One region of the Methylomonas albis genome, then DNA from elsewhere that is predicted to be linked to it. Evidence: predicted binding sites of a transcription regulator. Region 1 holds the regulator's gene; the other holds the start of a gene.
The links. The regulator HrcA, encoded in region 1, represses chaperone genes, less so after heat shock. The targets are predictions, from matches to a motif close to TNTTAGCACTCNNNNNNNNNGAGTGCTAANA.
Positions count from the first base shown of each region.

Region 2: a site for HrcA is predicted at 1,499-1,529, ahead of groES (co-chaperone GroES). Genes of this name have one in related genera too.

Region 1 covers NZ_JACXSS010000001.1:3,830,794-3,834,216, reverse strand. Annotated here, with positions in the region: gene EBA_RS17650 (hypothetical protein) at 1-43, shown strand, start outside; gene hrcA (heat-inducible transcriptional repressor HrcA) at 579-1,619, shown strand; gene grpE (nucleotide exchange factor GrpE) at 1,670-2,311, shown strand; gene dnaK (molecular chaperone DnaK) at 2,383-3,423, shown strand, end outside.
Region 2 covers NZ_JACXSS010000001.1:4,269,246-4,272,668, forward strand. Annotated here, with positions in the region: gene groL (chaperonin GroEL) at 1-1,046, opposite strand, end outside; gene groES (co-chaperone GroES) at 1,103-1,390, opposite strand; gene EBA_RS19475 (HesA/MoeB/ThiF family protein) at 1,597-2,343, shown strand; gene EBA_RS19480 (hypothetical protein) at 2,406-2,612, opposite strand; gene EBA_RS19485 (cation-transporting P-type ATPase) at 2,803-3,423, shown strand, end outside.

The DNA.
Region 1 (3,423 bases):
CGCCGCAGCTGGCGCCTGGATCGGTAATGGCATGAGTCGTTAAACGATTACCGGGCAACTATTACGAGTAATTTAGTGACAGGTTCTGAGTTTAGGGTGTCTCATTAGACAGGAGGACAAAATGAGAATAAAAGGTGGTAAAAAATATCAACAAGAGCAATACACTAGAGTGGAAAAGCTTTTGAATGTATTGTTGTTTTTTGTCGTCGTCTACTACAGCTACTATGTTTTGTCTTTCTCCCAAATAGGGGCTTGAGTTCACAAGCGCTAGCGATTTATGGTCACTTTGTGCTTCAAATCGGTTTTTGTCATAGAGTTCGTATAACTAAACGCGAGATCGCCTAAAACCCTGCAAGTCGCAAGACTTGCAGGGTTTTTTATTGCCAGCGGTCAGCTTTTGGGCGATTTTGAAGATAGGTGGTCGGGTTTCCAGGGATTTGGCCTTAAGCCCCTGAGTAGACTGGTGGAGCTTAGTTTATTGATCGCCTGTTAGTGCCGTTGACAACGCTGGACCCAGCTGATAGCTTTGCTCTCTGGCACTCACCAATATCGAGTGCTAACGAAATTTGGGGGATGAAGTGGCTGGCGGACAAGATTTAAACGAAAGATCGCTGTATTTATTGAAAACCTTGGTTGAGCGTTATATCCAGGACGGCCAGCCTGTTGGTTCGCGTATATTGTCTAAAGATCCGCAACTCAAGCTCAGCCCCGCTAGTATTCGTAATGTGATGGCGGATCTGGAAGAGATGGGCTTGATACATTCCCCGCATACTTCGGCCGGCCGAGTACCGACGGTGAGTGGCTATCGTTTGTTCGTCGACAGTTTGTTAACGGTCAAACCTTTGGCATCCAGCGAATTGGACCATTTGCAGCACGGCTTGCAAGGCGACGCGGATAAAGCCAGCGATGTGCTGAGCAAGGCCTCTAAATTATTGTCTGATGTGACGCGGATGGCCGGCGTAGTGACATTGCCGCGTCGGGAAAGCGTTACATTGCGGCATATCGAATTCCTGCCCATGTCCAATACTCGGGTGTTGGTTATTTTCGTCACCGACGATCAAGAAGTACATAACAAAATTATCCACACCCATAAGCAGTTTAGCCCCGCCGAATTGCAACAGGCTGCCAACTATTTGAATTCAGTCTATTCCGGTCGTAGCTTGGCGAAAATCCGTGATCTGATACTTCAGGAAATGGAGCAGGATCAGCGGCAGGTTAATCAGGGCATGATAGACGCTGTCAACATGGCGCAGCTTACCTTCACCGAACAGCCTAACGACGATTATGTGTTGAGTGGCGAAACCAATTTAATGGGCTTTTCCGAGCTGTCGGATATGGAGCGACTGAAACAGTTGTTCGAAGCGTTTAGTCAAAAGCGTGGCGTGATCCATTTATTGGATCAATGTTTGCAGACGGAAGGCGTGCAGATATTTATCGGCCAAGAGTCCGGCTATAGCGCATTCGATCATTGCAGTCTGGTGACGGCGCCTTATTCGGTCAATGACGAAGTGGTGGGCGTGTTGGGCGTGATAGGGCCGACGCGAATGGCCTATGAGAAAGTCATTCCGTTTGTAGACGTGACCGCAAAATTATTGGGCGCGGCCTTGAATCCCAAATAAATGGCCCTATCGTTAGGCGAACTAAAGAATTTAGAACCATGGAGTAAGTAATGAGTCATCAGCAGTCAAGCCACGAACAACAGTCGGATAGCGATTTAATCGCCGAAGTGTTGGAACAAACTAATCCGGCTAACGCCGAAGAACAGTCTAACGAAGCGCCTGCTACGGGTGAAGGTTTGACTGTGGAAGCCTTGCAACAGCAGTTGGAACAAGCTCAACAACAAGCCGCCGCCAATCTGGATAAAGCGATTCGCACCATGGCGGAAATGGAGAACCTGAAAAAACGCGTACAAAAAGACTTGGATGACGAACGTAAATACGGGCTGGCGAAATTCGCCAAGGAATTGCTAAGTGTATTGGATAGTCTGGAATTAGGCCTACAAGCGGCGACCGGCGATAGCCCGGAAATTGTGAGACTGCGCGAAGGCAGTGAATTGACCATCAAACAATTCGAGTCGGTATTCGCCAAATTCAATATCGAGACCGTAGATCCCACCGGCCAACCGTTCAACCCGGAAATGCACCAGGCCATGGTGATGCAACCAAGCGCCACTGCCCAACCCAATACCGTGTTAAACGTTTTCCAAAAAGGTTATGTATTGAACGGTCGTTTGCTGCGTCCGGCCATGGTGGTAGTCGCCAAAGCCGACGACAAGCCTGCCGATAGCGCAAAAATTGATGAGCAGGCTTGAAATTAATTCGATCAACCACATATCACTAACAACTTTTTAATTTATTACCTATTCAAGTCTGGAGAATATCAATGGGCAAAATGATCGGCATCGATTTGGGAACCACCAACTCCTGCGTCGCAGTACTGGAAAACGGCACCGCGCGGGTCATCGAAAACAGCGAAGGCGCGCGTACGACGCCCTCCATCATCGCCTTCACAGGCGACAACGAAGTGTTGGTCGGCCAGTCCGCCAAACGTCAGGCGGTAACCAACCCTGAAAACACTTTGTTCGCGATCAAACGTTTGATCGGCCGCCGCTTCAAAGAAGATGCGGTACAAAAAGACATCAAAATGGTGCCTTACAAAATCATGGAAGCCAACAACGGCGACGCCTGGGTAGAATGCCACGGTAAAAAAATGGCGCCACCTGAAGTGTCATCACGCGTGTTGATGAAGCTGAAAAAAGACGCCGAAGCGTTTTTGGGTGAAGAAGTGACCGAAGCGGTCATTACCGTGCCGGCTTACTTCAATGACTCGCAACGTCAAGCGACCAAAGATGCCGGCCGGATTGCCGGCCTGGACGTAAAACGTATCATCAACGAACCGACCGCAGCAGCGTTGGCCTTTGGTATGGACAAGCCTAAAGGCGATACCACCATCGCGGTTTACGATTTGGGCGGCGGTACCTTCGATATTTCAATCATCGAAATCGCTGAAATCGAAGGCGAGCACCAGTTCGAAGTATTGGCCACCAATGGCGATACCTTCCTGGGCGGTGAAGACTTTGACTTGCGCATTATCGAATTTTTGGCAGGTGAATTTAAACGTGATACCGGCATTGATCTGCACAACGATCCTTTGGCGTTGCAACGGTTGAAAGAATCAGCGGAAAAAGCCAAAATCGAGTTGTCTTCAGCCGAGCAAACCGACATCAATCTGCCTTACATCACCGCGGATGCGGCTGGCCCTAAACATTTGAACGTCAAACTGACCCGTGCCAAGCTGGAGTCGCTGGTTGACGAGTTGGTCGAAAGAACCAAAGGCCCTTGCTTGCAAGCGATTAAAGACGCGGGGATCTCCACATCTAAAATCAACGATGTGATTTTGGTCGGTGGTCAAAGCCGTATGCCT
Region 2 (3,423 bases), 440 kb from region 1:
ATTTGCGCGACGCGGCCTTTGATTTGGGTTTCGTCGCCGGCACCGTCGATGATGGTGGTGTTTTCTTTGTTGATTTGGACACGTTTTGCTGTGCCCAATTGGCTGACGTCGGCTTTTTCCAAAGACAAACCTACTTCTTCGGAGATCACCACACCACCGGTCAGAACCGCGATGTCTTCCAGCATAGCTTTACGACGGTCCCCGAAGCCAGGCGCTTTAACAGCCGCCACTTTAACGATACCGCGCATGTTGTTCACAACCAGAGTGGCCAAGGCTTCGCCTTCGACATCTTCAGAAATGATCAACAAAGAACGGCCTGATTTCGCCACGCCTTCCAGAATCGGCAACAACTCGCGGATGTTGGAGATTTTTTTGTCGTAAAGCAGCACGAAAGGATCGTCCAGTTCCACGCTCATGTTTTCTTGTTTGTTGATGAAGTAAGGTGACAGGTAGCCACGGTCGAACTGCATACCTTCAACCACATCCAGATCATTTTCCAGACCGGTACCTTCTTCAACGGTAATAACGCCTTCTTTACCGACTTTTTCCATCGCTTCGGCAATGATTCTACCCACAGACTCGTCAGAGTTTGCAGAGATAGTACCTACTTGGGCGATTGCTTTGTTGTCTGTGCAAGGGGTTGATGCCTTTTGAATCGCTGCAACCGCTACGGTAACAGCCAAGTCGATACCGCGTTTCAAGTCCATTGGGTTCATGCCCGCTGCGACTGATTTCAAACCTTCGTTAACGATGGATTGCGCCAGCACGGTTGCAGTAGTAGTACCGTCGCCGGCTACGTCGGAAGTTTTAGAGGCAACTTCCTTTACCATTTGTGCGCCCATGTTTTCGAATTTGTCTTTCAATTCGATTTCTTTCGCAACCGATACACCGTCTTTGGTGATGGTTGGTGCGCCAAAGCTTTTATCCAACACAGCGTTACGGCCTTTAGGACCTAAAGTAACTTTTACTGCGTTAGCCAGAACGTTAACGCCTTGCACCATCAGTGCCCGTGCGTCGCCACCAAATTTTACGTCTTTTGCTGCCATTTCTTATTCCTGAGATATTGGTTAAATTGAAAAAGGGGGTGTCGGACGAATCGGGATTAACCCAAAACACCCATGACGTCTTCTTCGCGCATGACGATGTATTGCTCGCCATCGACTTTAACTTCGGTGCCGGAATATTTGCCGAACAACACTCTGTCGCCAACTTTAACTTCCAGGGCACGTACTTGGCCGTTATCTAACGTTTTACCTGAACCCACCGCTAAAACTTCGCCTTCGCTGGGTTTTTCTGCGGCTGAACCGGGCAGCACGATGCCGCCAGCAGTTTTGGTTTCTTCTTCCACGCGCTTTACGACGATACGGTCATGTAACGGACGAATTTTCATCAATGTCTCCTTAATGTAGATAAAGTTAAAGGTTAAAAACTTAATAAAGCTATTTAAAAAACAACTACATCCTTGCAGAAGAAGCGAGCTTTTAAACGGCCTCAAGTTTATTAGCACTCTCTAGCAACGAGTGCTAATAATATCCGGCTTTTGCACTCTGTCAAGCTCTTTGGCATCATCTGCGCCTCACCCCACTCATGCAAACTATGAACGACGAACAATTACTCCGTTACAGCCGGCAAATCATGCTGCCGCAAATCGACATTGCCGGGCAGCAAAAATTGCTCGATGCCAAAGTGTTAATCGTCGGTGCCGGCGGTTTGGGCTCGCCTGCCTCAATGTATCTGGCGGCGGCCGGTATCGGCCAGATCACTGTCTATGACGACGACCAGGTCGATTTAACCAATTTGCAACGCCAGATTGCTCACAACACAGCCGATATAGGGCTGGATAAAGTTATTTCAACCCAACAGACGCTGGAAAAAATTAATCCGGGCGTAAAAGTGTTTGCTCACAAGCAACGCCTGGCCGGCGCGCAATTACTTGACGAAGTGACGAATGCCGACGTGGTGCTGGACTGTAGCGATAATTTCACCACCCGCTTTGCCATCAATAAGGCTTGCGTGGAAAGGCGGACACCGCTGGTTTCCGGTGCAGCGATCCGCTTCGAGGGCCAAGTCAGCGTGTTTACACCCGGTCTGGACGACAGTCCGTGCTATAACTGCCTGTATCAAAGCGAGGGCGAGGAATTGCAAAATTGCGCTCGCAATGGCGTGATCGCGCCAATAACCGGCATCGTCGGCAGCATACAGGCCATGGAAGCGATCAAGCTGATAGTCGGCACCGGCACCACATTGACTGGCCGCTTGCTGTTGTTGGACGGACTGAGTATGGAATGGCATAGCATGCGCTTGAAGAAAAACCCAAATTGCCCAAGCTGCGGCTCGAAATAAGCTAATCCGCATAAAAAAGCCGGGCTAAACCCGGCTTTCTATTGCTGGCAAATAAGGCGTAATTAATTTCTTCCCAGTTTGCCTTTAACCATCAGAATGGCTTTGCTGACATTTCTCAATAGCGCTGAATCGCTATCACTGTGCGGCTCGATGTCGCCGAACGGTTCGCCATTCTTCATGGTGTACATGTAAATAAAATACCCTAACGGTGCGAAAGCGAAGATGGCAATAATCAACATCAACACCACTAATTCGATAACTCCGCCCATAAATACCTCCAACTATTTGTTTTTATTTTAATTTAGAATGAGGTCATAGACCTCGGGAATGGACTATAACCCCATACCTTTTAGGGAACAAGTACAAAGTATTCTTTGTCGACTCATAGCTTTAGCCGCTGACTTATTTGGCTCTAAACCGACGGCCGCGCCGCCGTTTTCAATCACTTAATCCAAGCATATGGACAATTACCCGAAAGCCGACTGGCACAGCCAAACACCGGAAACAGTATTAACGCATTTTGGCGTAGAACTGGGTCAAGGCCTGAGCAGCGACGAAGCGCAAAAACGCCTAGCGACCAGCGGTGCAAACCGTTTGACTGCTCGCCGCGGCAAGGGCCCATTGCTTTTGTTACTGGCACAATTTAATCAGCCCTTGATCTACATTTTGCTGCTTTCCGCCGCCACCACGGCGTTTTTAGAAGAATGGACCGACAGCAGCGTGATCTTTGGCGTCGTTATCATCAACGCTGTGATCGGCTTTATCCAGGAAGCCAATGCGCTGAAAGCCATTAACGCCCTGGCTCAAACCTTGAACATCAGTAGCAATGCGCTACGGGACGGCCAACGCCGAAGTATCGCCGCTGCGGAATTAGTCCCCGGCGATTTGGTATTTCTACAATCCGGCGACAAGGTACCTGCCGATCTGCGCCTGTTGCAAAGCCGCGAACTGAAAATCGATGAATCCGCCCTAACCGGCGAATCCATACCCGTAAAAAAACAGGCACAAACCCTGCCCACAGCCACCTTATTGGCTGATCGCGGCAATATGGCTTATTCCTCGACGCTGGTCAGTTATGGC